3 regions of the Thalassotalea sp. LPB0316 genome follow, and region 1 is predicted to be linked to each of the others. Evidence: predicted binding sites of a transcription regulator. Region 1 holds the regulator's gene; each other region holds the start of a gene.
The links. The regulator FliA, encoded in region 1, starts transcription of late flagellar genes. The targets are predictions, from matches to a motif close to CTAAAGNTNNNNNNNNNNNNGCCGATA.

Region 1 (11,071 bases):
TCAGTGTGGCGTAAAACCTCCTGTACTTGCATCACATTGATACCGTAAGTTTCGCTGTCTAACTTAAAGGTTACCCATTGGAGTACTTCATCGTTATCAACAGCGTCATTAGAAGTGCGTCGTTCGTCAGACATACTACCCGTCCTCAATTAAAATTTGTCTTATACATCAAAGATATTCTATCAATGTATTATAGTTTAGTCATGATTAATATTTACGCCATTTTCTAGTAGTTCAATTAATGAATCTACATCGAGTAAGGCGCACATTTTATCCTTTACCAGGCCAGCAAGCCATTTGCGTTTTGCTGGATTATCTAACCATTTAACGTCATCGTGTTGGAGTGTAACCGTATCAACTAAATGTTCAGCAGCTAAGCCCCAATCACTATCATTAAGCATGATAACATATTGATATTTAATACTATCTAATAGTTCTTGATTACACTTTTCAGGCATCACCCATAATGCTGTATCAACAACATTAATGTTTTGTTCACGATGTACCATAACGCCTTTATACCACTTAGGTTTACCCATTAAGGTATTGGTTTTCTCAATGTGATGAATACCGCCAAGCTCAATCAATGGCACTGCAACGGTAAGCCCCGCCACTTCGAAAAACATTGCTTGGAAACTCTCTCGGTTGACCGATTTAGTATGAGTTTGACCTGCCGCTCTGCTTTTTCGCGTTTTTACTGGTGCAATTTGGAGCTCATCTATTGGCTCCGGCTCACGATCATCATGGGGGTGACGTGATAGCGGCATAGCAGCGTTTTCTTGCTTTGCTAGGTTTACTTTGTCGAGCAAAGATTCGAGCTGTTTGTCTTTTGCTTGTTTCTCAAGTGCCTGAACACTGGCTTGCTCTTCTGCGACGTCAGTTAATAGCTCAGACAAATAATTCTTCATTATTTTATTACTAGCAGATAATGATTTACTCATGATGACTTCACTGTTGTCTGTTTCAGAAGGTAGTTTAAAAGCGTTTTATAAGCATGGACACCGCGACTAGTCATCGCGTAATCTGACGGTACCTTTTGTGCCAGACTAGCATTTCTAAAGTTTGTATCTATTGGTATCACCCCTTGCCAGACACTATTGGGATAAGTTTCTTGTAATTTTTTGTAAGATAAAATAGACGCTTTAGTACGTTTGTCGAACATGGTTGGTACTATGGTATAGGTGAAGGATGACTCTTTCTCGGATTCCATCATCTCTAACGTTCGCATCATTCGGTCTAAACCTTTTAATGCCAAAAACTCGGTTTGTACTGGCACAATAATACGCTCAGAAGCTGCTAAGGCATTAACCATCAAAACCCCTAATATCGGCGGACAATCCATCAACACAAAGTCATATTCGGTTGATATTTTTGCCAAGGCTTTTTTCAATACGAGCCCCATTCCACCTTTAGCTCCCAAGGCTCTATCGAGTGTCGCAAGGCCCATGGTCGCAGGCAAAATATCGATATTACTATACTGAGTAGGGCAAAGGCTTTGTAAGATTTGTTCTTTCGTTGAGTCTTGAACAAATAAATCATAAACACTCAAGTCTAAGTCTTCAGATTCAATGCCAAAATAATAACTAAGTGACGCATGAGGATCGGTATCTACCAACAGCACCTTGTACCCCATAGACGCCAATAATCCGCCTAAGGTAATGGTTGTTGTGGTTTTACCTACGCCACCTTTTTGATTTGCAACTGTCCAGACGACCAAAAGTGTTCCTAGTATCTAATTATTCTGATTTTCATCATCACGGGTGGTAATGCGAATCCCCCCGTTTTCTAATTCAATAATTCTAATTTTATTGCCTTGTTTGCCAGAATCAACTTCTTGTTTGATCGTTTCAATATCCTTAACGCTAATCGAAGGCGTATCTAAGACATTTTCTCTCTCAAGACCATATTTAGAGATTGCTATGACAACCCGACGGTTTTGTAATCTTCCATCATCTGTATCATTGGCTACTTTAGGTGAATACTGACCATAGCCCTCAATAGCCATTCGTTGAGGAATAATTTCTTGTTCTTCTAATAATCTAAGTATAGCAACGGCTCTGGCAACTGACAGCTCCCAGTTTGATTCAAATATTTCAGTATTTATCGGTTGATTATCGGTATAACCACGGATGCGAATATAATTTGTCACATCTTTGATTAATGGGGTGATAGCCGAGAGTATTACCTCAGCATTATTGGTTGCTGATGCACTACCACTGGGGAACAACAAACCGCTACTCAATTCTATTTCTAACCAATCGCCATCGATCTCGAGCTCTGCATAACCATTTTCGACCAACTCGTACAGCGCCGTATGAAGCTCATCTTCTAGTGACTCTAAGTTGGTACCCACTTCACTTTTCTCTATATTTGATAGCTCATTTTCACCATCAGTTAGCTCAGGACCAGCCTCTTCTAATATACCATCACCATATAACTGTGTTTCTGATTTTCGCGAATTAACAGGTAAAATATCTTCGCCTTGCCCTCGGTTTTTTGTCTTTTCGTCTTCCGATTGGAAAACACGACCGATAGAGTCAGTCATCGTTTCAAAAGGCTCTTCATGAATAATCGCCATGGCATATAAGACAACAAATAACGCAAACAATAGCGTCATGTAATCGGCATAAGAAATCAACCAGCGATGGACATTGTCGTGGTTAACTTCATGTCGCTCACTGTGAAACCGTCTCATTTTACTAACCTAAATGCTGACAATTTATTTTCTATAGCATGGGGGTTTTCGCCTAAAACTATCGCGGTTAAGCCTTCGAGCACCATTTCGCGATACAAGGTTTCCTGATGAATAATTGACCGTAGTTTGTTAGCAACAGGCAGATAGATTAGGTTGGCAAAACCAACCCCATAGATGGTTGCAACAAAGGCTGTTGCAATACCGTGACCGAGTAAATCAGGATTACTTAAATTAGACATCGCATGAATCAAGCCAAGTACAGCACCCAAAATACCAATGGTAGGACTGTATCCGCCCATCGATTCAAAGACGTTTGCCGCACGTAAGTTATGCTCTCGATACAAATCTAAATCAAGCGCTAATGACTCTTTGAAGTTATCGACTTCGACACCGTCAACCAACAGGTTTAAGCCTTTATTAACAAAAGGATCAACTTCATCAAGCGCAATATTTTCAAGTGCTAAATAGCCCGACTCTCTTGACATAATTGACCAAGAAACAATATCTTGGACCCCTTGGTCAACATCAAATTTTGGTGGCTTAAACACCCATTTAAGTAGGGCTATTGCATGAACAAATTCTGTTTTTGAAGACTGTAACATAACAGCACCGAGCGTGCCGCCCACTACAATAATAAATGCCGGGAGCTGAAACAGAGAGGCTATTGAACCACCATCAATCGCAAAACCAAGATATATAGCAACAACCGCAATGATAAGCCCAGCAATACTGAGTTTATCCATTGCCTGTTTCCTTTAGTATTGCTGATGCAAATTCATTCAGTGGTAATGATAATTCAGATATTCCAGCAGCGGTTACCGCTTGTGGCATACCGTAGACGACACAAGACTCTTCGTCTTGCGCCCAAATTGTCGCGCCTTTACTTTTTAACATACGTGAACCTTCCCTTCCATCATGGCCCATCCCGGTTAAAATTACCGCTAATACATCACCTTGGTAAACTTTTGCGGCCGAGCCGAAACTAATATCAACACTAGGTTTGTATGTCAGCCGTTCGCTGTCATCTTCTAGTATCCTCAGTTTCTTAGCATTTTCCGTACCAGTGATTACCATTTGTTTACCACCTGGCGCTAAATAAGCACAACCTGGTGTGAGTAAATCGCCATCTTCTGCTTCTTTGATACTGATTTGGCAAAGGTTATTCAAGCGGTTAGCAAAGGCTGCAGTGAAGGCTGCCGGCATATGCTGAACGAGAATAATAGGTAAAGGATAGTCTTTAGGTAGTTTTGTTAAAATCGTTTGTAATGCTATCGGGCCACCAGTAGAAGTGCCGATGGCAAGCAATTTGTAATTTTTATCGCTTTTAACCCGGTGATTGGCTGGGGACAAATTCGACATTGGTCGAGATTTTGACGCCGTTGCAAATTGTGATTGCGGTGTTTGCTGGGCTTGTGATTTTCTTGTAACAATCCCAGGTGCTGTCGTACGGCGCATACTGACACGACGACGAGCTAACTGTTGCACACGTTGACGCAATAAAGCACCAGCATCATCATTATTTGCCGCTATCTCATTAAATTTCTTAGGAAGAAAATCTAATGCGCCCGCGTCTAACGCATCAAGTGTTGCCTTGGCACCTTGGTGTGTTAACGAGGAGAACATTAAAATAGGTGTAGGTGATTGCGCCATGATTTGCTTAACAGCTTCAATGCCATTAAGCACCGGCATTTCAATGTCCATAGTGATAACATCTGGTTTTAAGGTACTAGCCTTTTCAACAGCTTCCTTACCGTTTACAGCGACATCAATAACTTCTAAATTTGCTTCACTATTTAGAATATCTGACACCCGTCGACGAAAAAAACTCGAATCATCAACGACTAATACCTTATAAGCCATTTATTATCTCTACTTATGCGCCTAGCTTTTTATTAATATGTGACTTTTTCGCGTAGTACTTGAGCATATTCGGTACATCAAGGATGAGTGCAATACCACCATCACTTGTAATCGTTGCACCAGCCATACCAGGTGTACCGTGTAATAGGCGATCTAGCGGCTTAATGACCACTTCCTCTTGACCAATCAAACTATCGACAACGAAACCAATCTGCTGTGTTCCAAGCTGAACAATAACAACGTGCCCTTTGTCTCTTGGTTTGTCTTGAATATCTTTAACTAGCCATTGATCTAAGTAGAACAGCGGGATAGCCTTTTCACGAACGATGATCGTCAGTTGGCCATCGACCAAATTGGTATTGGTTAAATCCAAGTGGAATATTTCGTTAACGCCGGCTAATGGTAACGCAAAAGTTTGTTCACCAACGACAACCATTAAGGTCGGTAAAATAGCTAGTGTTAGTGGTACTTTGATTTCAAGAACCGTACCCTTACCAAGTTCAGAATCAATATTAACGGTACCGTTAAGCTGCGTGATCTTGGTTTTAACTACATCCATGCCCACGCCACGACCGGAAACTTCAGAGATTTCAGTTTTCGTCGAAAAGCCCGGTGCAAAAATCAGGTTAAAGGCTTCTTTTTCTGACATACGAGCGGCTGCATCAGCATCTAATACACCTCGCTCAATCGCGATATCCTTAAGCTTATCAGCATTCATACCTGCACCATCGTCTTTAATGGTTAACAAAATATGATCACCCTCTTGTGACGCCGATAAAATAACGGTACCTTCACGTGGTTTGCCATTGGCTTCACGTTTATCAGGCTCTTCAATACCGTGATCAACAGAGTTACGCACCAAGTGAACTAGCGGGTCAGCTAGTGCTTCTACAAGGTTTTTATCTAAATCTGTTTCTTCACCTTCTAAGATAAGCTTAATTTCTTTCTTCAAGCTACGAGCAAGGTCTCGAACAACGCGCGGGAAACGACCAAACACTTTCTTGATCGGCTGCATTCGGGTTTTCATTACCGCACCTTGAAGGTCGGTAGTAACAGCGTCTAAATTTGAAACGGCTTTGGTGAGTTCTTCATCTTCTTTAGTAAGACCTAAGCTGGTTAAACGGTTACGCACTAATACTAGCTCACCCACCATGTTCATAATTTGGTCAAGTCGCTTAGTATCAACCCTAACGGTTGTTTCACCTTGTGTGCCGGCGCTTTGCGTCGGCTTTTTATCTGCAGCTTTAGCCGGGGCCGCTGCTTTTTGCGCTGCTGGCGCTGCCACTGGTTTTGCTGCCGGCTGAGGCTTGGCTACCGGTTGCGGTTTAGCCGCAGCAGGTGGCGGAGTCACAGGAGCAGAAGCTACAGGCGTTGCTCCAGCTTTCGGGCCTTGGCCTTTGCCGTGCAGTTCATCGAGTAATGCTTCGAATTCATCATCGTTTATTTCATCTGAATTTGTCGATGCAGATGTTGAAGGCTTACTCGAATTAGAGGCTGAAAAAGCTCCTTGGCCGTGTAATTCATCCAGTAGTGATTCAAATTCATCGTCAGTAATTTCATCTGATGGTTGAACACTGCTATCTGATGGTGCTGGTGCAGTATCTGACGGCTTAGGTGCACCACCTGAGCCATGTAATTGGTCCAAAAGCGCTTCAAACTCATCTTCTGTCATTTCATCAGATGAAGAGCCTTCACTTACTGCTGGTTCTGGCTCTGGTTCAGGCTCTGGTGTTGCTTCAACGACAACTTCTGGTTCTGCGCCTTCTGGGGCGCTCAAACGATGTAATTCTTCGAGTAAAACAGGGTCAGCTGGATCGATTTCTTCACGGTTTTGTACTTGAGCAAACATTTCATTGATGGTGTCAAGTGCTTGAAGAATGATGTCCATTAATTCAGGGGTTACTTTGCGCTGACCTGTTCGCAAAATATCGAACACGTTTTCAGCACCGTGACAGGCATCAACTAAGTTAGTTAGCGACAGAAATCCTGCGCCACCTTTTACGGTATGAAAACCACGGAAAATTGCATTGAGCAAATCCGCATTATCAGGATCGTTTTCTAATTCAACCAGTTGCTCGGAGAGCAATTCAAGAATTTCACCGGCTTCAATTAAAAAGTCCTGTAGTATTTCTTCATCTGCTTCGAAGGACATAATTCGAACTTCCCCTTAGAATCCTAAGCTTGATAATAGATCATCAACATCATCTTGGCCTGAAACCACATCATCTCGTGTTTCAGTATTAACTATAGGTCCTTCCACGAGATTTTCACCAACCTTTGGTTTAGCGACAGTATCTTGACCTTCAATTTTATTAACGCCGAACATGGTTAACATGTTGATTAAACTATCTTCTACTTCCCTAACAAGATCAATGACTTTACGAATAACTTGGCCTGTTAAATCTTGAAAGTCTTGCGCCATTAACACATCCGTCATCAAGGCGTGAATGTGCTCAGCTTCTTTGTCGGTTGTCACCAATAAAGCGTCAATTTCATGGCATAAAGATTTGAACCCTTCCAGTTCTAGCTGGTTTTTCATCAACTTTTGCCATTGAGGTTTAACAGTGTTTACCTGTGACTGAACCTTATCAAGCACAGGAAAAATCGATTCAACAGCATCCATGGTCTTATTGGCTGCTTCTTCGGTGCGCTCTATTACGTAGTTTAGTCGTTCTTTAGCATCGGGGATATCTGCTGTTGCTAAATCATTAAGACGAGTATCAATTTGAAAGTTCATTAATGAGTCATGCAACTGACGAGTCAGCTTTCCGATCTCTTCAAATAGCTCTGTATTGATTGGTGTTTGAACATCAGCAATAAGCTTATCCGCTTCGTCATTTTGACCAGCTTCTAAGTAGGCAACAAGTTGCTTTGCCTGCTCTAACGATATTAAAGCGCTCATTTAAACACTCCTAAGGTTAACCAACATTCAGTCGTGTTTATTACGCTAAGCGCTCAAAAATCTTGTCTAGCTTAGTTTTTAACGTCGCTGCAGTAAAAGGCTTCACAATGTATCCATTGACACCAGCTTGCGCCGCCATCACGATTTGCTCTTTTTTCGCCTCAGCTGTCACCATCAGTACTGGAATATGTGCTAGCTTCTCGTCTGCGCGAATAGCGCGAAGCAAGTCGATACCCTGCATACCAGGCATGTTCCAATCGGTAACGACGAAATCAAAGTCACCACCTTGTAGCATAGGTAATGCAGTTGAGCCGTCATCAGCTTCTTGAATATTGGTAAAGCCTAAATCACGTAATAAGTTTTTTACAATACGTCTCATTGTTGAAAAGTCATCAACAACAAGTACTTTCATATTTTTATCCAAGGCACCCTCCGAAAGAGTTTGTTTTTTACTAATTCAATTCTTAATTTTGCCAAGATTGCATCCGCGCTTTTAATCGGTGCATCGCTTGACTGTGAATTTGGCTTACTCGAGATTCACTCACATCGAGTACTTGGCCAATTTCACGTAAATTCAGTTCTTCGTCATAATACAATGATAACACTAAAGATTCACGTTCGGGTAAAGAAGTTATACAAGTTGCTAACGCTTGCTTAAAAGCGCTATGCTCAATTTCGTCATGAGGGCTATCTATCGTGGCCTCATGAGCAAAATTTATTGCATCTTCTGTCACACCAAGATCTTCAATACCTATTATTTTACCAGAGCTTACTTCATTAAGCATATCATGATATTCGCGCAATGAGACATTTAGTTTGTCAGCCACTTCGCTATCGGTTACATCACGACCGTGTTCAGCCTCTAATGTTTTGATGGTATCACTGATGAGGCGGGAGTTTCTGTGTACTGATCTGGGCGTCCAATCACCGCGACGAATTTCATCGAGCATAGCACCGCGAATTCTAATACCAGCAAACGTTTCAAAGCTCGCGCCTTTACTCGCATCAAAGTTATTTGACGCCTCAAGCAAGCCAATCATGCCGGCTTGAATTAAGTCGTCTACCTGTACACTAGCAGGTAACCGAGCCATTAAATGATAGGCAATTCTTTTAACCAAGACAGTTTGCTGCTCTATTAAAGCAGTTTTATCTATTTGATCAATATACGCTTGCGTTTTTACCACTTAACATCCGCTCATCAGTTGTTGTTACTATTTCTCTAGTAACTGTTCTATAAAAAACTCTAAATGACCTGATGGCTGATGGGGTATTGGCCAATCTAAGGCATTTTTTGCAATACGCTTAAATCCTTTTGACGCGGGTGAATCAGGAAAAGCTTCAACAATGGCTTGTTGTTTTCTCACTGACTTTCTGATGTTCTCATCAAATGGCACGATACCAACCAACTCGAGGGCAACATCTAAAAAGCGATCGCTAACTTTTGTAAGTTTAGCAAATAATTGCTGGCCTTCCTTAGGACTGCGTACCATATTGGCGACAACTTTAAATTTAAATACGCCGTGATCTCGGCTGAGAAGTTTCATCAAGGCATAACAGTCGGTAATCGACGTAGGTTCATCACAGACCACTAACATGACGTCTTGTGCGGCTCGAGCAAAACTCAAAACCATATCTGAAATACCGGCAGCGGTATCGACAATGAGCACGTCAAAGTCAGTTTCCATATCACTAAATGCCCGAATCAAACCGGCGTGCTCAGATGGCGTTAAATCGACCATCGTCTGTGTGCCTGAGGTAGCAGGAATGATTTTGATCCCCGCGGGCCCTTCTATAATGATGTCGTCGAGTTCACATTCTCCTGACATCACATGAGATAAGTTTTTCTTAACTCGCAAACCTAGCATTACATCAACATTTGCTAACCCTAAGTCGGCGTCTAATACTAGGACCTTTTTGCCCATTTGAGCCATAGCAATTGCAGTGTTGAGTGAAACGTTTGTTTTTCCCACACCACCTTTACCACCTGAAACAGCAATGACCTTCACTTTTTTGGGTTGTTGCATTTTTCGTAAGCCACTCGCTTGATCTAACATCTTCTATTTCTTACTACTTGTACTGTGGTGCTCTACATCACGGCATGAGAAGCCATAGATTGATGAGCCCAATTTATTGGTGCTTGTTTACGTTGTTTGGTAAACATTTTATCAGCAAGCGTAACTAACTTTTCAGCATTTGCAACCTTAATATCTTCTGGCACACGCTGACCGTCGGTTAAATAACCAACAGGTAAGTTATGTTGAATTGAAGTCGATATTATTTCACCGACACTTAAGCTTTCATCTAACTTAGTAAATACACAGCCTGCAAGCGGTATTTTATTGAATCGCTGAACGTTTTCATCCATCACGCTAGCTTGGGTATTAGCCGCTAAAACCAAGTAGTTTTTAATTCGTGCACGGGTATTAGCAACTAGCGTTGTTAAATGCTGGTTTAAGCGCATATCGCGTTGCCCCATGCCTGCGGTATCAATTAGCACGAGTTTTTTATTAGAGAACTGTGCGAGCAACATATCGAGCTCTTTTGCGTCCTCAGCTAACTTCACTGGACAGCCAATAATTTTACCGTAGGTAGTTAATTGCTCAAAACCTGCAATGCGGTAGGTATCCGTTGAAATTAACGCGACAGAATCAGCGCCGTGGATTTGAGCAAAACGCGCGGCAATTTTGGCGATAGTTGTCGTCTTACCAACGCCTGTTGGGCCTACTAACGACACCACACCGCCTTGGCGAATAATGTCGTTATTGGTTGTTTGTAATTGATTGGCCAATAAATGCTTAACTTGCTGCCATGCCTCTTGTTCATTCAATTGGCGAGGAATAAAACCCGCAATTTGATCTGCAAGGTGTTCATCAATCCCCATCGAAGATAATTTATTGACTAAAACAGCACGGTTGGGATCTTTTTGAACGCGATCCTGCCACAATAAACCTGCTACTTGATGCTCTAGTAGCTGGCGAATAGATGCCATCTCTTGCTTCATCCGCTCGAACTCTTCGTTTTGCGGTGTATTAACAGCTTTTGCATCGGTCATATGTTGATGCTCAGTGCCATCGACATCATCAACAGTTGGCTTCGAGGCAAGATGCGGCTCGTCGACCTGAGACTGGGCATTACTCAGGCGCTGGGTAAACTCTTTAAACTGTTGCTCGATAGTTTCAGTGGTATCAGTAGCTTGATGCTTTGGCTTTTGGATATCGCGTTTCAGCAATTCCGCTAAGCTATCAGGGACTTTGGGCATGTTAGCTGAAGGCTGAGCTTCGCCTTGCTCTGTTGATTGACCAACACCTATTGAAACAACATCTTCAGCGATTTGACGATCTGCGCTGGCAACTGCACTTGATGTCTGTGCTGGCTCAGCTGCAACAGGCTGCTGATTGTAATCAACCGCGGCCATAATTTCGATGCCTTCAGGGATTTTTTTGTTCGACATGATGACGGCATCAGCACCTAAAACTTCTTTGATTTCTGCTAGTGCAGTTTTCATATCTCTTGCGACAAAACGTTTAATCTTCATTGTTAACCCCTTACAACATTTTTTGCTGCTGATTATTGTCCGATGGCGCTAACGATTTTTATTTGTTTATCGTCTGGAA
Region 2 (11,071 bases), 280 kb from region 1:
GAACAACTCTCGCACAAGTAACGACAAAAGAATGACCTAAAAACGATTAAAAAACTGTAAAGTAATAAGTGCACAACCTAAATTTCAAACCAGTATGAACAAAAAAGCCAGCTTATCGATGCGATAAACTGGCTTTGAAATGGATTGGTTTAAACGTTAAGGGCGATACACTTTAACCGTCTTATAACCATTATCGTGTAAATACAGTGCTTGAAGTTGACTCATCACCCCACGATCGCAATATAAGTAATACTCAACATCTTGCGGTAAGTCACCAAAATGAGTAGCTAGCTTATAGAAAGGTACGTGCTTAACGGTAATACCGTCAATTTCTAATGGGTTTTCATCTTCTTCTTCAGGGCTGCGAATATCGATAACCACGGCATTTTCATCGAGCTCAGATACCGCATCAATCGACGGCACTTCAGCTTCTGCCTCCTCGCCAATATCCCGAATATCGTAAATAGCAACATCTTCAACCACTTTATCTAGAATAGAGAAGTCGAAGTTAGCTTCTTCTGCTTCTATTTTACTCAACACGGCTTTTACCGTGGGTTTTTTCGAAATTACCCCACAGTATTCAGGAATCGTTTTAGCAAAATCTTCAGTACCGATTTGGCGGGCGATATCGATAATATCTTGTTTGTCGTAGGCTGTTAATGGGCGCAGGATTAAGGTGTCAGTCACGCGATCAATCACGTTGAGGTTAGTCAGTGTTTGGCTTGATACTTGGCCAAGTGCTTCACCCGTAACTAATGCTTGAATACCGCGTTTTTCGGCAATTTTCGCCGCTGCACGCATCATCATACGCTTTAAAATAACTCCCATTTGGCCATTTTCAACTTTTTCTAAAATCTCTGTTACCACCGGCGCAAAATCTACCGAGAAAAATTTTACGCGGTGCGAGGCACCAAATTTATTCCACAAGTAGTAGCTGACTTGTTTAACGCCAACTTCATGGGCTGAGCCACCTAAATTAAAGAAACAAAAATGGGTGCGCGAGCCTTTTTTGATCATCTGATAACTTGATACGCCAGAGTCAAAACCACCTGACATCAACGATAAAACGTCTTCTTGCGTTGCAATAGGAAAGCCACCTAAGCCCTTGTGTAACTCAGTGACGATAAACAACTTGTCTTTGTTAATTTCTAAACGAATGGTTTCTTGTGGATTCTTCAAACGAACAGACGCTGATTCAACACTTTGATTTAAGCCGCCGCCAATATATTGCTCGGCTTTTAACGAATTAAAGTCGTGCTCACCCGTGCGCTTAATGCGAACACAAAAGGTTTTGTTCTCAATGGTTTTAGCATGAACTGCTAAGGTTTTTTCAAAGGCATCGTGTAAATCAACAAAGTCTTTTTGTTGTACTTCAATAAATTGTGCAACACCGGGAATACACTTGAGCGTATCGATGAGTTTTTGGCGGTTTTCAGGAGTTTCGTTTTTACTGTTAACTTCAATATTATCCCAGTTAACACGCGTTGTAACTTGCTCATCAACACGTCTTAATACGTTCTTAATATTAGAGTCTAAGATCTTCGTAAAACGCTTGCGAACAGGGCGAGATTTAATCGCGATCTCAGCTTGTAACTTAACAATAAATTTCATCAATCATACCACCTAAAAATAATTGGCGCGCATTATACATGAATTCATCGTTAACGGCATGTCATAAATTGTACAAAAAAAGAGCTACCTAAAAGTAGCTCTTCTAATGTATTTGCTCTGGCTGCAATTACTGATCTTCAGTTAATGAAATGGGATCAGTTTCTTTTGCCTTGCCTTGGTTGATTGAAATCTCAACACGGCGATTACGTCGACGATTAAGCGCATTAGTATTGGGTACTAAAGGCCTAGTATCGGCATGGCCAACAACTAATAAGCGGCTTTCATCGAAGTTGGGTACCTTGATGAGTTCGTGAGCAATGGCGACGGCGCGTTTAGTCGACAGATCCCAATTCGAAGTAAACAGCTCAGAGCTGATACCGCGATCATCAGTATTACCTGAGACCATAATTTCACCTGGCACTGTATTTAACAGCTCACCAATTTCTTGAATAATCGGTTTAAACTTAGGCTGCAAAAACGCTGAGCCCGAAGGAAACGAGCCATTTTCGCGAATGCGAATAATAATTTGCTGGCCGAGTGATTCAAGCTCTATCGCACCGTCTTGAATTTGCTCTTCCATTTGCTCTGCGATTTTCTTAACGAGTTCATTAATTTCCGACTGTTGGGCTTTTTCTAACTCTTCTTGCGCCTGTTGCATTTGTTGCGCAGATAACTGCTCAGCAGTGCTTTGTGACTGACCACCGCGTTGCGTACCACGCTGTTCCTGGCGGCCACCTGCAGATGTTTCATCACCGGCTTGAAACTCGAGCATTTGCTGGGTCATTTCAATTGTTTGCTGTTGAATAACTTCAATCGGTGTTGGATCAGGGCGGCCAGGGCGAAACTCTTGGGCAATAACACTGGTGCCTTTGGGGATATCTTTGACTTCAATTTTATTTTGTACACCAAATGCGAACTTCATCGAACCAGCGATTTGCTTGAACTTGAGTACGTCCATTTCTGAAAATGAAAGTAACAATACAAAGAAACACATTAAGAGCGACATTAAGTCGGCGAAAGTCCCCATCCATGCCGGCAAGCCAGCAGGTGGGCACTTACACTCAGGAGGAGGACTTGACATAAATACGCCTCCGCTACTCTTCTGTGGTATCTATTTTACGCTTACTCTCAGCAAGGTAATTCTTCAATAGATTTTCTATTACGCGTGGGTTTTGTCCGTCTTGAATCCCTAATACAGCATCAAGTACTAATTCTTGGTTTAGTTTTTCTTCGGCTAAACGAAGCGAAAGTTTATTAGCGATAGGAATGGCAATAACGTTAGCAAGGAAAGCACCGTATAAAGTTGTTAATAGTGCTACCGCCATCGCTGGACCAATCGCTTTCGGATCATCCATATTAGATAACATTGCAACCAAGCCGATTAAAGTACCTATCATCCCCATTGCCGGTGCAACTTCAGCCAATGCTTTCATCATCCCAACCCCTGTTTCATGACGATCCGAGGTTAAGGTAATATCTTTTTGCATGGTGGCGCGAACCACGTCAGCATCATGGCCGTCAACCAACATATCGACGCCCTTTTGCATAAAGCCGTTGGTTATTTCTGCCTCTTCGAGTGCTAAGAAGCCCCCTTTACGCGCGGCATCTGCCATTTCAACTGATTTTTCAATCAGCTCTTCAGGGCTTTCAATTTTAAACATGAACGCCTTGCCCATGATTTTGCCGATACCGAAAAACTGACCGAGATTATAGTTAGATAAAACAACGAAAATTGAACCACAAAATACAATTAAGATTGACTGGGTATCAATAAACATACTGATGTCGCCACCGAGAATCATAGCCATCACTATGAAACCAATTGCGCCCAACATCCCCAGAACCGTAGCTAAATCCACGAAAGCCTCCTAAACGTATTTAGATTTTTTATCTTGTTATTACGCTGATAATACATCATGAATGTTTGTTAGAAAAATCATTAATTAAATTATCGTCCAATATGTCAGTAACTTAACCAAAATCTGAGATTTTTTCCTTACCTTAAAACTAGTCAACAATACGTTAATTTGCCACACAGATATTTGACCTCACCCCTTATGTAGGGTAACTTTGCGCCAGTGAAAATACGATGACACAGCGACATGGCAAAAAAGAAAATTGAAAATTTAAGTTTTGAAGAGTCAATTAGCGAACTCAATGATATCGTTGAACAGCTAGAAACAGGTGAATTGGACTTAGAAACGTCAATGGCATTGTTCGAGCGCGGATTAAAGCTGAGTAAAACTAGCCAACAAAAACTGTCAGCCGCCGAGCACAAAATCAACGCGCTTATTCAAGAGCACGATCAACAACCAGTCCCCTTTGATTTTCAGCCGAGTGAACACTAGTGACACCATTACCCGAGCTTGAATATTACCAAGATCGCATCAATCAATTTCTTAAAGATAAAATTTCTGCGATCGCACCAAACGATAAAAAATTACTCGATGCGATGCACTACGGCCTATTACTAGGTGGTAAACGCATGCGCCCTTATTTGGTATACACCACGGGAACAACGCTTGATGTCTCACTGGATGATCTTGACGGCATCGCTGGTGCACTTGAATGTATTCATGCATATTCACTCATTCATGACGATTTACCCGCAATGGATGACGACGATCTCCGCCGCGGCCAACCAACTTGTCATAAAGCTTTTGATGAAGCGACCGCGATCTTAGCTGGCGATGCACTGCAAACGCTAGCTTTTGATATCCTCGTTAACCACCCGTTTAGCGAGCGAACAAAACCCGCTCAGCTTCAATTAATTCAGCAGCTTGTCAGCGCATCGGGCTACCAAGGCATGTGTGGTGGGCAAGCACTTGATTTATCCGCTACCGATCAATCGATATCGCTAACCGAGCTCGAACATCTCCATCAATTAAAAACGGGTGCATTGTTAAAAGCCTCGGTAATTATGCCTGCGCTAATCGCACCGAATATCACACTAGAGCATAAAAAATATCTCGCAACATTTGCTGAGTGTGTAGGCCTTGCGTATCAAGTACAAGACGATATTATCGATATTACTTCTAGCCAAGAAGAACTTGGTAAACCAGCCGGTTCCGATCTTGCAGCGAACAAGTCAACCTACCCGAGCTTACTCGGCTTAGACGGCGCCCAAGCCAAAGCACAAGACTTATTACAACAAGCACTTCAAGCATTAGACGCTTTGCCGTACAATATGCAAAATTTAAAAGCCTTTGCTCACTTTATCGTTAGCAGAACGCACTAATTCGAATGAATAAAAAGTAATTTATGACGACTAATTTATCTGATTATCCCATCTTAGCGAACATCAATACTCCTGATGATTTGAGAACGTTATCGCAAGAGCAACTGCCTGCTGCGAGCGAGGAATTACGCCGCTTTTTATTAAATTCAGTTAGTAGAAGTAGTGGTCATTTCGCGTCGGGATTGGGCACCATTGAATTAACGGTTGCGCTTCACTACGTATACAACACACCGTTTGACCACCTGATTTGGGATGTTGGCCATCAAGCTTATCCACATAAAATTTTAACAGGTCGTCGCGATCAACTGCACACGATTCGTCAAAAAGACGGCTTGCACCCATTTCCGTGGCGTGAAGAGAGTGAATATGACGTGTTAAGCGTTGGTCATTCCTCAACTTCAATCTCGGCCGCTTTAGGTTTAGCTGTCGCTGCCGAAAAAGAAGGAAAAAACCGAAAAGTGGTTGCCGTGATTGGTGATGGTGCTATGACTGCCGGTATGGCATTTGAAGCGTTAAACCACGCAGGTGATATCAATAAAGACATGCTAGTTATTCTAAATGATAACGAAATGTCGATTTCAGAAAATGTCGGTGCGCTTAATAATCACTTAGCAAAGTTACTTTCAGGTAGTTTTTATACCGGTATTCGCGAAGGCTCGAAAAAAATCTTACAGAACTTACCCCCGATTAAAGAGCTCGCTAGCCGCGCTGAAGAGCATTTAAAAGGTATGGTCGTACCAAGTACGTTTTTCGAGGAGCTTGGCTTTAACTACATAGGACCTATTGACGGTCATGACGTTAATGGGCTCGTTGATACCATTAGCAATATGAAAAACCTCAAAGGGCCACAAATTCTGCATATTGCCACCAAAAAAGGTAAAGGCTACCAACAAGCAGAAAATGATCCGATCAAGTATCACGCGGTACCTAAGTTCAATCCTGAAGAAACTAATTTACCTAAATCGGCGCCGAGTTTACCGACCTACTCCGCAATTTTTGGCGATTGGTTATGCCGCACGGCAGAGCATGATAGCGATTTAATGGCAATAACACCGGCAATGCGCGAAGGTTCTGGCATGGTTGAATTTTCTCAGCGTTTCCCTGAGCAGTACTTCGATGTCGCGATTGCCGAGCAACACGCAGTTACTTATGCCGCAGGTTTAGCAATTGGCGGCAAAAAACCAGTTGTCGCGATTTACTCAAGCTTTTTACAACGCGGCTACGATCAGTTTATTCACGATGTTGCGATCCAAAACTTGCCAGTGCTATTTGCTATCGACCGCGCAGGTATTGTCGGCGCTGATGGGCCAACCCACCAAGGCGCTTTTGATTTGAGCTTCTTACGCTGCATTCCAAATATTACCATTATGACACCAAGCGATGAACGCGAATGTCAACTGATGCTAACAACGGGTTACCAACTTAACCAACCTGCCGCCGTTCGCTATCCTCGTGGCAGCGGCACAGGCGCTCAGCTTCCAGCTATTAATGAAACAATTGAAGTGGGCAAAGGCGTTGTTAAAGCAACAGGCGAAAATATCGCTATTTTAAATTTTGGTACTACCCTAGGTGAAGCTGAAAAGGCTGCTGAAAAGCTCAATGCAACCTTAGTTGATATGCGCTTTGTTAAACCTCTCGATGAGTCGTTATTGGTTGAGTTGGCTAAAAATCACTCGACTTTAGTGACAATTGAAGACAACGCTATTGCTGGTGGTGCAGGTTCAGCCGTTAATGAATTTATCTTGAGTCAAAGCATAAGTGTCAAGATTTTAAACATTGGCTTGCCTGATCAATTTATTAAGCACGGCACTCAGGCTGAAATCCATCAAGAACTAGGCTTGGATGCAGAGGGCATTTTAGAAAAAGTAAAACGATTTCTCACGCTTTAACTCCTCCCATATTATAAGGCACTTAGCTTAACTTTAGCAGCTAAGTGTCTAATTGTTTAACAGCTCTTTTTAAGAATAAAAATTAAAATCAACCAAAACAACAGGTTATACTTTTGGCTTAATTTTTGCTTAACAAACAGCAAATGGATATGTCTTAAATTTAGCTTCTGGAATCGTGATGAAACACATATTACCTAAACTATCACTAGTAGCCTTAACTTTTGCATTTGGTACCAATGCCAGTGTAATAACTTTAACCGACACAAATAACGTCACCTCAAATGGCAATTGCTCAACCTCTTCAGTGCAAATTACTCAGATTGTTGAGAACTTAGGTGGCGGTAATACCGGCGATACTGTTTTTACAACAGATAATGACCCAGCGACTGATGATGCTCTACATGCTACTAAATGTTTAGGTTACATCACTAGCCCTCATAACGACTGGGGTAATCTTAATAAAGATTATGATCCGAGCACAGATACATTAGCCAATAATAACGGCGCACTAGGTGAAGGCTTGCTTAACCAAGAAGCCAATAAAGACGGTAATTATATTGGTGGTAGCTTCTTCTTAGATCATCCAAACGACAGTCTGGTTGACTTAAATAACGATGGCACAGCCGATGATCCAGGTTGGATAAGACTTGGCGGTATTGGTGATTACGACGATGGCGCTACTTTTGAGTACGAGTACATCAACGGTTTTAATCTCTCACAAGTAATCAACTTTGTCTTGTCTGGAAATAATAACGGCAATTGGAGTTTATCAGTTGATCCAGCAGCTATCCCCGCTGCTACTAACGCCTTGGGCAGACCTACGGTGTTTGACCATTTAGCGTTCGTAATCAAAGGACCAAACCCTAAGAGTGGTGAAGACACCTCTGGCTGGGCGATTTATGACTTCAATTTTTATGATCTTATCGACGGTGGCTTAGATATCAGTTTAGGTGATACTGCCTACAACTTCGAAGGTACTTGGGATTACAATGCGGTTTCTCACTTCAGTATCTGGGCGCATGATCCTCCTGCAGCAGAAACAACATCAGTGCCTGAACCATCATCATTATTAATTTTGTCATCAGGCTTACTCATGATGACTTTAAGACGAATTAAACGCTCTTAATACACGATTTTAAGAATCTTAAAACAAAAATGCCAATCAATCGATTGGCATTTTTTTATGAACTTTTTACTTAAATATTATCATAGCTCTGTTTTGAACTTATCCACACTGCTATCTAACTTAACAGCAAGATCGGCAACCTTTTGTGAATAACTTAACGTCGATGATGATTTTTCGCTCGTCAAACTACTTTGTTCCATCACTTCATGAATACTTGAATTAATGTCGTTACTCAAACGATTCTGTAATCGCGCAGAATCGGCAATATCTGAGCTCATCTTATGCATTTGCTCAATTGCCTGATTGATCAACAATAAGGTTTGTAGCAATTGCTGAGTGTCTTGCTGACAATCACTTGCCTCATTACGACCAAGATCAATCTCATTGACTACTTGTGATGTTTGTTGCTGTAACGAGCCGATCATCGAGTTGATTTCTGCCGTCGATTCTTGCGTTCTGCTGGCCAACATTCTCACTTCATCAGCAACAACAGCAAAGCCTCTACCTGCTTCACCCGCACGAGCAGCTTCTATCGCTGCGTTCAAAGCTAATAAATTAGTTTGATCAGCAATGCTTTGAATAGTTTCTAAAATACCGCCAATATTGGTTGATTCTTTGTGTAATTTCGCCATTAAATTTGACGTTGCCTCAAGCATAGCGGCCAATGAATGAACCCTATCGTTGGTACTTTGCGCCATACCTTTAAGCTGATCACTTTGATTGAGTGCTTCAGCCATCTGACTTTCTGCATCACTACTTTTCTCTAAAACTACATCAGCGCTGTCACTGAGCTCAGCAGTGATATTGGTAACCTGTTCTACCGTCGATTTTTGCTCACCAAGCGCCTGAGTGACTTCTTTAATCTCTTGGCTAGATTGTGACGCCGCACTGTTTAATTGATGAGAGTTATTACTGATTTCGGCAATCAGATCTTTGAGATAGCTAACGACGTTATTAATGTTTTTAGACAGTTGGCCATACTCGTCATCAGAATCGTCACGTAATCTGCGAGTCAAATCGCCTTGACTTACGGCATTGAGCACTTTGTTGATACGGGTAAGTGGTTCAATCATGGTGCGGATCGTGGCAAAGGCAATACCACTACCAATACCTAACACTAAAACGAGAATTAAAACGGTATTAGTTTCACCTTGAGCAACGTTGTCAGATAATTCTTTTTGCACCCTTGCGAGGTTGCTATTTACCTTAGCTAACAAATTATCAATAGTCGCTATCGCTTGCTGTGAAACCTGCTCAGAGGCTAGTAAGCTGTCCTCTAAACTAGCGATATTATTTAGTTGCTGGAGTTTAATTTTAAAAATATTTTGATCGTTATTCAGTAGCATTTTCGACTTTTGATATTCATCGACAAACTGTTCGATTAAACCATCAGTATCGTAGCTTTCTCCCAAGCGGGTAAGAAATTCAATTAACCGATCAAGGTTATCAATCGCGGTATTAATCACATCTTGTGAATTTTGTACTTCTTGGACATCGGTTAAATTGATCACCACCTTGGTCGAGTCAATCAAATTGAATAAATAACCTTCTATTTGTCCCGCGGCACCAGCAATGCGATCAATATCTCTTTGTCGCTCGGAATCTTCTAAGTAAGTTAAATCAATTAAGATTGCACCTGCTTCATCTAGATGGGCAGCGAGTTGTTGTTCATAAGCGATTAAATCATCGTTGGCTTGTAAAACTGCAGCGCGATAGTTTTTCATCGTTTCAACTGAGGAAACAAACTCGTCGTACTGACCTTTAAAAACTTTAATGTCAGCGCCCATTTGGTTGGCACTGAGCAACTGATTCAAGGTCTTTTCTAACTTGTTTAGTTCTGCTTCTTGTTGAGCGAAAACGTTATAGGTCTCCTCAAGTGATTGCTTATTCCTTGCATAAGGCAATAAACTTGCCTGTTTTGCTTGCTTGAGTAGTTGGATTTGAATATCGCTACTCGTTTTTTGAATGGGAATTGCCGAGCCTTCTATTTGGCTAGTCGCCTGCTCGACATTAGATAAAATCCTCAAATACAAGACACTGGCTAATAAAGTCAGTAGCAAAATAATTGAGAAGCCGATAATGATTTTATGGGCAACTTTGAACTTCATAGAGAACGCCTTTTAACACACTGCTGTTATAATTATTATTGATTCCTCCTTATTGGAGGTATGACCACATAGTAACCAATTAGTCAGCAAATATAAATATTCCACCGTAAATCAATAACATTATTTTGACTTTTGTTATAAGTAATCCGTCTAATAATTTTTAAGCAAAAAAAAGCGGGGTCAGCATATATTCATCCTGACCCCGCATATTATCTCTTAACAGTTCGTTTATTCAGCAATATACTCAACAACTTCCAGACCAAAACCAGAAAGAGAATGGTATTTCGTCTGCGAACTTAGCAAGCGCATTTTACGGACACCCAAATTAGCTAAAATTTGCGAGCCAACACCAACGTTGCGAGAGCCTACGTGACGCTTTACTTCTTTAACGGTTTCACCATTATCTTGTTTAGCGTACTTTTGTACCTGCTCGATAAGTGATTGAGGTGATTCGTGTTTACCCAGTAATACTAATACCCCGCCCTCTTTGGCAATACGCTCTAAAGCATTGCCAATCGGCCACTTGTTAACGCTGTCGCGCTGACTAAACAATAAGTCTCTAAAGGTGTTTTCTAAATGCACACGCACTAAAGTAGGCGCTTCAGGATCAATATCGCCTTTAGTTAGGGCAAAGTGTGCTTGCCCATCAATGGTGTCTTTAAACACTGTTAAATCAAATTCGCCAAAAGCCGTTGGTAATTTGCACGATGAAACGCGTTCAATCGTAGTTTCATTAGCATTGCGATATTCGATTAAATCAGCAATTGTGCCCATTTTGACACCGTGCTTTTGCGCGATAACTTCTAAATCAGGACGACGCGCCATTGTGCCGTCTTCATTGAGGATTTCAACGATGACTGCCGCTGGCTCTAAACCAGCTAAACGTGCTAAATCAACACCGGCTTCCGTGTGGCCCGCGCGATTTAATACGCCGCCATCTTTAGCGATTAACGGAAAGATATGACCTGGTTGAACAATTGAATGCTCATCGGCATTTTTATCAACGGCAGCTAAAATTGTTGTCGCGCGATCTGCCGCAGAAATCCCCGTAGTTACGCCCTCTGCTGCTTCAATTGATACCGTAAAGTTGGTGGTGAAT
Region 3 (11,071 bases), 1.2 Mb from region 1:
TGGGTAGAATATTAATTTTGGTAATGTTTGGCCTATTGATTTTCTTCTGGCTGTGGCCAATGTCACGCGATTTAGACGCTTTAGACAAAGCGGCTCGAGAAATCGCCAATAGCAACTTTGATGTTCAAGCGCCAAAAGCGATGACCAGTGCAATCGAGCCTTTAACGAAAACCTTCAATATGATGGCGGTTCGTTTGAAAAACCTTATTAATGCACACAAAGAACTCACTAGCGCCGTTGCTCATGAACTTAGAACGCCGTTAGCGAGAAGTCGTTTTGCGTTGCAAATGCTAGAAAGTGCCTCAGACGAAGAAAAACGCAGTAAGTACATTCATCAAATAGACAGTGATAACAAGGAGCTCGATGAGCTGATCAATGAGTTGTTGATTTATTCAACACTAGAGTCAGATCGTCCGCAGCTAAAGTTTACTGACTATAAATTGATAGATGTGGTAAACAGCCATCTGGAAAAATATGAACAGTATCACGGCAGTATTGAAGTCAATAATCACGTCGGCAATTTACATGTTGAGTGCGATAAACACTTTATTGATAGAGCCTTGGCAAACTATATCAACAATGCGATAAAATACGGTGATGATCAGATCGTTATTAACCTTTCACAAGAGGGCGAAGAGGTTATCATAGACGTTGAAGACAACGGTAAAGGTGTTGATGATGAAATTAAGCCGACTGTTTTTGAAGCCTTTACCCGTGCTGATAAAAGTCGCAATAAAGACAAAGGTGGCTTTGGCTTAGGCTTAGCGATAGTTGAGCGGATTATGCAATGGCATCAAGGGCAGGTCGCCGTTGATGATAGTGAACTCGGCGGCGCAAAATTCCGTTTAAAGTTTCCAATAGTTCAGTAATAGCCAGCGAATCAAGTTTTTATGCTCTAAGCGAGTATTAAAAGGCTTATTTTATTTCGGGTTCAGCGTTCGTTAACGCTGAACCCGAATAGTATATAGCTGCGCATAGCACTACCTAAGTGCCGCCATTCGTCTAAGTATCCGTGGCGATCATGCTTTCACAGGGGGGCTCTATACTTTATTTACTTTAAATTGGCTATTTAAATTCGCGAGAATGACGGCTTGTTATCACTCTGAATGAAGTAAAACCTTTCAATAAGCAGTTCATTAAGGGAAGTTTACTACCGCAATTGGCCCATAGGCGATTGTTATCCTGTGTAGTGCCAATACTACTCGCCAGTCGGCGAGGTTTAACAACATAATATTTATTTCAATTGATAAAATCGTTAAAGCTTTTTAATTAATGTCCGATACAAAAGGAAGTTGTTGCAGTTATCGGTTATCTTGCTTTGCAGATAGATTCTCTTTTAGTCAATGAGTCCCAGTTAGGATCGCAGTTAAATCATTGTGTCGTTGAAAAGCGTCGCAGCGATTTTTCGTTGATGTTAGCGATGCTAAGTGAAGATGTCAGGGATTTTAGTGAGTTTCACCGCGCTGAAAATAACCCTCATGAACAAATCATTGATCCTGAAGTACAGCTTCGCCGCTTATTTGATTTACCTAAATCACAGCCATTAGCGCTGGAGTCACTGGAAGATATTGCACACTTTAATCAAGCAGGTGAAGTTGTTGAACAGCACTTTGACGACATCCGGTTAAAGCAGTGTTTAGCGCCTAAACCTTTGGCGTTTCGAGATGATAAAGCATTTATTCCTTCGCAAATTAAAGCGAATTTGTCTTTGTGTCAGCAACAACGTTTGTCTCAACCTCAGTCAAAGTCAATCGCTCAAGCACCTAATACTAATGTCGCGAATTGGCTCAAAAACGTAAAAACTTCACTGGTTAAAGCAGATTCGATCGCACTCCACAGCATTGCTTAAGTTTTTTAAGTGAACCACAGGGGCATTTCTCATTGCGTTTTGGTTTTGGTAATTGCTGATGGACTAAAATATCACCATCGACATAACGCCAAGCACCATGCTCTTGTGTAAAACGAGAGTGTTCTTGAATTTGATATAGTTGGCCGGCCTCTGTATAAGTTGCGGTGAACGTTACTGTACTCTCGGTGGTTTGATTAATTTCTAGCTTTAACCAGGTAGTAGCCCTTGCCCACTGTTCAAGCTCATCTACAGTCAAACCTGTCTGTTTTTCGCTGTGGTAAGTATTATAAAGGTATTGACCAAGAGATAGAGCGTAGGCGCTGTAGCGAGAACGCATTAATTGTTCAGGGCTATTTGCTATGACTTGATCAAGGTGTAGCGCTTGACAACAATTGTCGTAACTGTAACCGCTTTGGCAAGGACATTTCATAGTGGATATCGGCTCGATAGGTTGAGCCGATACTATAAATCAAAGGCTTTACTATTGGTATCACTGTTCGGGTTAATATTTAGTGAACCGTTGCCGTGCTTTCTAACACGATGAAGTCGGTATTATATCGCTGGGCTTGCTCTCTTAACCATGCAATTTGGTTGGGTGTGAAAAGTTGTTTGCATAGAACTACAGCACTACAGTTGCCCTTGGTTAATGCCTTGTGAATACTCTCAGCTTCAATCTTTACTTTATTGCTGTGTACTTTAAGGATCTTTTTGGCATCTAAATCGTTATTAGCTGAGATTGACTTTAACGCGTTATCTTCTGCGTCAATCATCATAATCCATTTGTTTTGTGTTTTATGAGCGCTGTAGATATTAGCAAGTGTTTGTGTGTACTGGTTAAGTATGACATTTTCTCGGTTATATATTGTGTGTACGTTCATAGAAAAACCACCTGTATAGATACTGTATGGATAAACAGTACTGTAATTTTAACCATATCGCAAGATAAAAATTGAATTTTTTTTAAGCAAATAATTACGAGAACAAACAGAACAGGTTGTTTGTTTATTGAGTGATAAGTGTTAATTAACTAACCTGAACTCGGGTTAACTAGGTTTAATGATGGCGCTTTTTAGTCAAGCCACTCTAATTCATCGATAACTTGACGTGCTTGTGCGAGGGTACAGTTGGCTTTTGCCATTAATTCATTGACGGTGATATTAGGGTTTCGCTTAGCAAGGGCGAGTAAACTTTCGTGGGTGGAATAGGCAACATGGCTCGATAGCTTACCAATTAGCCACTGCCAACTTTGCTCATCACTATGAGCAATATCATTAATCACCAGTTCTAACTGTTCGGTTGTCCCTGATAATTGCCAGTTGCGTGAACGGCCAATTCTATTGAGGGTACAACCGCGGCTCCTTATCAACGCCTTTAGCGCATAAGCTTTGAGCGATTTTCGTAAAAACGACGGTAAAATAATGGATATTTCAGTAGCCACAATAAAGTTATGTTAATTCAATATAGTCGCCATGATACCATCAAAAAAAAAGCCAGCAAATTGCTGGCTTCGATTTTAACAAATTGATACTTACCACTTTTTCTTTGGCTGAAAGAGCATATCCAGCTCATCTTCTTCGGCTTTCGCTCTCTTTTTGCGATCTTCTGCATTTGCCGACTTTAATTGAGAAGAAATTTCACTGAGTTTCTCGGTGATCTCTGCTTGCTTTTGGCTCGCATATTCAGATTGAACAGGGTGGTCATTTAATGTTTGTAATGCCTTTTCATAGTACTGACGAGCAGAGCCAACCATTTCGTTGTTATACGCTTGATTACCACGCTTAACTAAACTTTCTATATTGATTTTAAGCTGCATTGAATCTAAGCGCTTATCTTCCATGCTGAAAATTTGAGGGTCAACCATGCCTTTGTTGAGTTCACTTTTTAGCACGACTCTTAATTTTTTGATCAGTTGAAGTAATGCAATAATCTGCTTCTCGTTGTCAGGTAAAAGAAACTGTTCGTCTCTTGAGCCTGCAGATTGCGCAGCATCTTTTGCTGCGTTTAATCGAGCTTCAAGCTCATCAACTCGTGCAGATGTCGCTTTAGATTCAGGCGACAAATTCTTCATTTCTTTTGCGGCGGTTAGGCTACGACGGTGCAAAATCAGCGCTAGATTTGGCGACGCCGGAATATTGGATAAATTTACGATAAGCTCTTCGTTTTCGTCGATAATAGCTTTCTGCTTGGCGAGTTTAGCGCGCTTTTCTTGTTCTTGTTTTTGCTTTTGTTGCTGAATGGCGTTAACAACCACTACGATTATTATCAGTATGAAGATTAAGCCAATGATAATAGCGACCATATTCCACTTCTCGATTATTATTGTGTAGACTCTTAGCAGTCTACAAAAAATGCTCCTATAAGCATAGCCTAAATATCTTTTTTTTCATTGTTGATAGGTACATAGCGCTAGAGCTGTGATTGTTGGGCAATTTGGGGTGATGAATAAGAAGGTGATTAAAATAAATTCACAATCATGTAAAAATAATATGGAATATTAGAATGATTTTGTATATATTTTTGATATAAGCAAGAAAAATTAAGACGCGCTATGAAACTCCAACAACTCCGGTACATTGTCGAAGTCCTCAATAATAACTTGAACGTTTCTGCAACGGCAGAAAGTTTGTATACCTCACAACCTGGCATCAGTAAGCAGGTGAGGATGCTTGAGGATGAATTAGGTATCCAAATCTTTGGTCGCTCAGGTAAACATTTAACCCATGTTACACCTGCCGGTAATGAAGTGATTAATATTGCCACTGAGATATTATCTAAGGTGGAAGCGATTAAGGCCGTTGCCCGTGAGCATACCCAGCCTGATGAAGGTAAATTGCGCATCGCCACAACTCACACCCAAGCGCGTTACGCATTGCCTGATATTATTCAGGGATTTGTCAAAAAGTTTCCTAAAGTTTCATTGCATATGTATCAAGGTACGCCTGCTCAAATTAGCGATGCAGCCTCAAAAGGTGAAGCAGATTTCGCGATTGCAACGGAGTCTATGCACCTTTATAACGACTTGATAATGTTACCTTGCTATCACTGGAACCGCAGTATTATTGTCAGAAAAGACCACCCACTTGCGAATGTTAAAGATATTACGATTGCAGATATCGCTCAGTATTCATTAGTGACTTATGTTTTTGGTTTTACTGGCCGCTCGCAGTTAGACACTGCGTTTAGAGAAGAAGGTTGTGAGCCGAAGGTAGCGTTTACGGCAACTGATGCCGATGTGATTAAAACCTATGTCAGATTAGGCGTTGGTGTGGGTGTGATCGCAACCATGGCGTTAGATGATGAATTAGATAAAGACCTAGTACGAATTGATGCTAGCCACTTGTTCAAAGCCAGTACCACAAAAATTGGCTTTAGACGTGGTACATTTTTGAGAAGCTATATGTTTGATTTTATAGAGCGCTTTGCACCACATCTCAATAGAGATTTAGTCACCAAAGCGGTGTTATTAAAAAATAACGCAGAAATTGATGAAATGTTTGCTGATATTGAGTTACCTGTTAGGTAAAAATAACGTCAGTGACTAGCGACAGAATACCGTAACAGATAAAGAAAAGGGGCAGTTGAAAAACTGCCCCTTTTCTTTTCAGATATTTAACGATGGGCTAACACTCAATAATATTTACCGCTAGACCACCACGAGATGTCTCTTTGTACTTAGTCTTCATATCGTTACCCGTATCCCACATCGTTTTAATAACTTTATCTAAAGATACTTTTTGCGTGCCGTTACCACGTAATGCTAAGCGTGATGCGTTGATCGCTTTAACAGCGCCCATCGCATTTCTTTCGATACATGGCACTTGTACTAAACCTCCAACAGGATCACAGGTTAATCCTAAGTTGTGCTCCATACCAATCTCAGCGGCATTTTCAACTTGCTGTGGGCTACCGCCCATGATTTCGGTTAATGCACCAGCTGCCATTGAGCACGCAACGCCAACTTCGCCTTGGCAACCCACTTCGGCGCCTGATATCGATGCGTTGGTTTTGTATAAAATACCGATCGCTGCAGCGGTTAATAAATAACGAATGCAATCATCATCTTCAACAGGTTTAATAAACTTATTGTAGTAGCATAGTACCGCAGGAATAATACCAGCTGCACCGTTGGTTGGCGCCGTTACCACTCGGCTACCCGCTGCGTTTTCTTCATTCACCGCTAAGGCAAATAAGTTAACCCAATCCATTGCCGTGAGTGGATCATTTGAGTTTTCTACTGATAGTGTTCTATGCAGTTTAGGTGCGCGTCTTGTTACTTTTAAGCCACCCGGTAGAATACCTTCGGTGCGAATGCCACGCTGTACTGAATCATACATGGCTTGCCAAATTTTAACTAAATTGGTGCGAATAGTTTGCTCATCGTTGAGACATTTCTCGTTGTCCATCATCAAGGTACTAATACTAATACCTTTAGTTGTCGCTTGCTGAATAAGCTCGTCGGCGGTTGAGAACTTGTGAGGGCGTTCGATATTGCTGTGCAGCGATAAAGCTTTGTCTTTTTCTTTTTCAAATTCACTATCTTCAACAATAAAACCACCACCAATAGAGTAGAAGGTTTTTTCTAAAATTACCTGATCATTAGCAAAGGCGAATAGTGTCATCGCATTAGCATGTGCTGGCAAGGTTTTGCGTCGGTGATAGATAATCGCATCACCTTTGGGAAAGGCTACTTCATGTTCACCATTAAGCATAATGGTTTGTGAACGTTCAACAGTAGCTAGCGTTGAGTCAATTTTATCTACTGGGATCTCTTCTGGTGTTTCACCGGTTAAACCTAAAATCACCGCTTTACCAGTACCGTGGCCGATACCCGTTTGACCAAGTGAACCAAAAAGCTCAGTTTTCACACGATCAACGTTTGTTAATTGGTTTGTTTGAACCAGTTCATCAACAAAAAGTTTGGCTGCACGCATAGGACCGACGGTGTGTGAACTCGAAGGGCCAATGCCGATTGAAAACATATCAAATACACTAATCATGCTCTTAACCTGAATAAATTTTGTAAAAATTATAAATATATTGAATTATCTTCGGTAATGGTAACTGAAAGTTATCTTGTTGAACAACAAAAACTGCTCCTACTTGTCATTTATTATAGCGGTTAGTTGCAGATTCGTGCGCTGAGGTTAGTTAGGCTTCTTTTTGATTAACTGTGGTTACGTTCGATTGAAATGGTGCGCTAAGTCTTTGAGCATAGCCGCAGTAGCTCCCCAAATATTGTAGTGCTGATAGGGGATAAAGGTGACTTTGTATGCTTGGCCTTTGAGTTCAGTAGCTACGTGGAGGTGATTTGTTTGATCCAAACAATGACTTAACGGAACATAAAAAACTTCGTCAACCTCATTCCGATCTATCTCTACATGGTAAGGCGATGGTAAAAAGGCAACCACAGGTAACACTTCAAAACCTGAAATCGTTTGATAGGGATGCAAACAGCCTAGGAGCTCTAACTGGCTTGCTTGAATGCCAACTTCTTCTTCAAATTCGCGCATTGCGGTTATGATTAGGCTGTCATCGCCGTCTTCAAGCTTACCGCCGGGAAAGGCAATTTGGCCTGCGTGATGCCTCAAGTGTCGTGCTCGTTTTGTTAGTAAAATCTCTAGCTGGTCATTTCTTTGGGTAATGGCTATTAGCACAGCCGCTTGTCGGATCGGTTTATTTGACACGAGTTCATAACGAAACTGATGACTTGATTGGCTCAGCGGCGATAAATGAAATAAGCGCATAAACTGAGATTTATTCATTCACCACCTATTAACTCGCTATTATTGTTCGATCTCACCTAGTATAGGTAGGATTTTGTTCACTTTATCGAAGGTCTCTTGATATTCTTCGTCACATATAGAATCGGCAACTATGCCACCACCTGCACTACAAACAATTTGGTTGTTAACACAGGTTAAGGTGCGAATGGTGATACTCGTATCCATATTACCGCAGGCGCTAAGATAACCAATAGAGCCACAATATATATTTCTGCGGTGTGGTTCAAGCTCTTCGATAATTTCCATTGCTCGTATTTTAGGTGCCCCGGTAATAGAGCCGCCGGGAAAGGCACCGCGAAGTAAATCAATTGCCGACATGTTGTCAGCTAATTCACCTTCAATTGTGCTCACTAAATGGTGGACTGCCGGAAAGCTTTCGATATCAAACAGCTTGGGAACTTTAACGCTACCAGGACGACATGCACGAGACAGGTCGTTGCGCAGTAAGTCAACAATCATCAAATTTTCAGCTTTATCCTTGGTAGCATTGATCAGCGCTTGCTTATTCGCTTGATCTTGTTTTGTTGTATTGCCGCGAGGCCTTGTTCCTTTTATCGGTTTGGTTTGCACCTGTCGATTATCTACTTTGATAAATCGCTCAGGCGAAATGCTCAGCACTTTGATCTCATCTAAGTTGAGATAGGCGGAAAAAGGCGCATTGTTTTGCGCTCTTAGCTTAAGGTAGGCAGAAAATTCATCGCCTTGATATTGGGCGCTAAAACGCTGAGTTAAATTGATTTGATAACAGTCACCAGAGCGCAAATATTGCTGGATGCTATCGAACTTGTCGCGATACTGCGCTTGGCTCATATTTGATTGCCACGGTGTTGTTAGTAAAAAACAATCGGCATCTTCACTTGATTTAGCAAGTTGCGTAAGCTGCTCAACTAGGCGTTGGCGTTTGCTGTCACAACAAAACAAATAAGTCTGTTTATTGAATTTATCGATGATCAAGGCTTGGTCGTAAACACCAACCGCCATATCTGGTACAGGTAAATCCTTTTCTGCGATCGTAGGCAAGTGTTCAAATGCACGACCCAAATCGTAACTAAAGTAGCCAACTGCACCACCGCTAAATGGCAAGGTCGATGGTGCAATATCCTCTTTGGGTAATAACTTGCTTAGCTGTTGCTCAACAATGCTCAGTGGATCTACTTGATGCTTGCTGAGGACACCCTGTTGATCAGCTATTTGGGTGGTGTCGTTGTCGGTTGTGATTTTAACTAATGGCTGCCAGACAAATATATCGTATTGATTATCCACGTGTTGACTATCACATGAATCTAACCACATAGCCCAAGGTTGTTTGGCGAGCTGGAAAATAGCTTGATATGCCTGAGCCAGTGAATAATTGTTAACGGGTAGGGCACTATAGCCGTACACAGAATTGATTGTTTGCAACGTAAACCCAATGATATTGAACAAATTGTCTTGAGGCTACTCACTAAAACCGCTAGCGAGAGGCTTTTAAGCAAGGTATCATATCGGCAAAATTATAACTTTCAACTAAAGTTTAGGGCTTAAGTTGAAGAATTGAAAAAAGAGAGACTCATGACAATTATCAAGCAAGAAGATTTCATCGAGAGTATTGCTGACTCATTGCAGTACATCTCGTACTACCATCCGATTGATTTCGTTCAAGCATTAGAGAAGGCATATCATAAAGAGCAGAGTACGGCAGCAAAAGATGCAATTGCGCAAATTCTGATTAACTCAAGAATGTCGGCTCATGGCAAACGTCCTATTTGTCAGGATACCGGTATCGTTACTTGCTTTGTTAAAGTGGGCATGGATGTTAAATGGGATAAAACTAACATGACCATCCAACAGATGGTAGATGAAGGTACTCGCCGAGCTTATTTAAATCCAGATAACCCATTGCGTGCATCAATTGTTGCTGACCCTGCCGGCGCGCGTAAAAACACCAAAGACAATACCCCTTCGGTTGTTCACCTTGATATGGTGGCTGGCGATCACGTGGAAGTGATGATTGCTGCCAAAGGTGGCGGTAGTGAGAATAAAACCAAAATGGTGATGCTTAACCCGTCTGACTCTATCGCTGATTGGGTGGTTGAAACACTACCTAAAATGGGCGCAGGTTGGTGTCCACCAGGCATGTTAGGTATTGGCATTGGCGGCACAGCTGAAAAAGCGGGTGTATTAGCGAAAGAAAGCTTAATGGATCCGGTTGATATTCAAGAATTAATTGAGCGCGGACCGCAAAATGCTGAGGAAGAGCTTCGCCTTGAAATTTACGAGCGAGTCAACAAACTAGGTATTGGTGCTCAAGGCCTTGGTGGTTTAACAACGGTCGTTGATGTAAAAATTAATTCAGCTCCAACCCATGCGGCTTCTAAGCCCGTTGTGATGATCCCTAACTGTGCAGCGACTCGCCATGTTCATTTCCATCTTGATGGTTCAGGTCCTGCTGATCTAACACCACCTAAACTTGAAGAATGGCCAGAAATTACATGGGAAGTTGGTGAAAATGTGCGTCGCGTTAATGTTGATGATTTGAAAAAAGCCGATGTTAGCGAGTGGAAAACCGGTGAAACCGTGTTGCTTTCGGGCAAAATCTTAACCGGTCGTGACGCCGCGCATAAACGCATTCAAGATATGCTTGCCAAAGGTGAGTCGCTACCTGTTGATTTTACTGATAAGTTTATTTATTACGTTGGCCCAGTGGATGCTATTGGTGATGAAGCCGTTGGCCCTGCCGGCCCAACAACGGCAACGCGCATGGACAAATTTACTGACATGATGCTCTCGCAAACAGGTTTACTTGGTACTATAGGTAAAGCAGAGCGTGGCGCGGCGACATGTGAGTCGATTAAGAACAATAAATCAGTGTACTTAATGGCCGTTGGTGGCGCAGCTTATCTGGTATCAAAAGCTATCAAGAAAGCGAAAGTCGTGGCGTTTGAAGATTTAGGTATGGAAGCTATTTATGAATTTGAAGTAGAAGATATGCCTGTTACTGTAGCGGTTGATAGCACGGGAGAGTCTGCACATGTTACTGGGCCTGCAATTTGGCAAGCTAAAATTGAAGAGCTCGATAAAGCATTAAGTTAATATTGTGTTATTTCAAAAGCGCTCAATGAGCGCTTTTTTGTTATTTAAAGTAGATAAAAGTCTATCAATTCAGTGAAAAAGTGCTAATGTGATGAAAAAATAACAAGCTTTTTTAGGGATGTTACATGTTATTTGCTGGGTTACCATCAATCCCCAATACACATGCAATGTTTGTATTGTGTTTGACGCTAGGCGCGCTTTATTTATTTAAACGCGATGATATAGCGCTTGAAACATCGTCATTAGCCGTTATCGCGGTACTTACTGTCTATTTTGCGATCTTCCCATATGAAGTACGTGGTGAAGAACTCGATCCTGTGACATTTTTCCACGGGTTTGGTCACGAAGCGCTTGTCACTGTTTGTGC

Region 2: pomA (flagellar motor protein PomA) is a predicted target of FliA. The motif match lies at 3,561-3,587, and genes of this name have one in related genera.
Region 3: LP316_RS12765 (VC2046/SO_2500 family protein) is a predicted target of FliA. The motif match lies at 1,256-1,282, and genes of this name have one in related genera.

The regions. Positions count from the first base shown of each region.
Region 1 is NZ_CP062946.1:1,669,426-1,680,496, reverse strand. It holds gene LP316_RS07450 (chemotaxis protein CheW) at 1-134, opposite strand, end outside; gene LP316_RS07445 (chemotaxis protein CheW) at 198-941, opposite strand; gene LP316_RS07440 (ParA family protein) at 938-1,717, opposite strand; gene LP316_RS07435 (flagellar motor protein MotB) at 1,733-2,695, opposite strand; gene LP316_RS07430 (flagellar motor protein) at 2,692-3,438, opposite strand; gene LP316_RS07425 (protein-glutamate methylesterase/protein-glutamine glutaminase) at 3,431-4,555, opposite strand; gene LP316_RS07420 (chemotaxis protein CheA) at 4,569-6,707, opposite strand; gene LP316_RS07415 (protein phosphatase CheZ) at 6,723-7,457, opposite strand; gene cheY (chemotaxis response regulator CheY) at 7,498-7,881, opposite strand; gene LP316_RS07405 (RNA polymerase sigma factor FliA) at 7,922-8,641, opposite strand; gene LP316_RS07400 (MinD/ParA family protein) at 8,669-9,511, opposite strand; gene flhF (flagellar biosynthesis protein FlhF) at 9,544-10,992, opposite strand; gene flhA (flagellar biosynthesis protein FlhA) at 11,025-11,071, opposite strand, start outside.
Region 2 is NZ_CP062946.1:1,392,808-1,403,878, reverse strand. It holds gene thiI (tRNA uracil 4-sulfurtransferase ThiI) at 157-1,611, opposite strand; gene LP316_RS06160 (flagellar motor protein MotB) at 1,739-2,692, opposite strand; gene pomA (flagellar motor protein PomA) at 2,706-3,470, opposite strand; gene xseB (exodeoxyribonuclease VII small subunit) at 3,714-3,959, shown strand; gene ispA ((2E,6E)-farnesyl diphosphate synthase) at 3,959-4,849, shown strand; gene dxs (1-deoxy-D-xylulose-5-phosphate synthase) at 4,873-6,738, shown strand; gene LP316_RS06135 (PEP-CTERM sorting domain-containing protein) at 6,917-7,864, shown strand; gene LP316_RS06130 (methyl-accepting chemotaxis protein) at 7,945-9,972, opposite strand; gene ribBA (bifunctional 3,4-dihydroxy-2-butanone-4-phosphate synthase/GTP cyclohydrolase II) at 10,201-11,071, opposite strand, start outside.
Region 3 is NZ_CP062946.1:2,825,040-2,836,110, reverse strand. It holds gene LP316_RS12770 (ATP-binding protein) at 1-869, shown strand, start outside; gene LP316_RS12765 (VC2046/SO_2500 family protein) at 1,319-1,849, shown strand; gene LP316_RS12760 (YchJ family protein) at 1,812-2,279, opposite strand; gene LP316_RS12755 (hypothetical protein) at 2,359-2,727, opposite strand; gene LP316_RS12750 (ribosome recycling factor family protein) at 2,919-3,287, opposite strand; gene LP316_RS12745 (hypothetical protein) at 3,378-4,148, opposite strand; gene cysB (HTH-type transcriptional regulator CysB) at 4,398-5,372, shown strand; gene LP316_RS12735 (L-serine ammonia-lyase) at 5,470-6,846, opposite strand; gene LP316_RS12730 (CoA pyrophosphatase) at 7,024-7,611, opposite strand; gene pabB (aminodeoxychorismate synthase component I) at 7,633-9,033, opposite strand; gene LP316_RS12720 (fumarate hydratase) at 9,184-10,704, shown strand; gene LP316_RS12715 (SLC13 family permease) at 10,830-11,071, shown strand, end outside.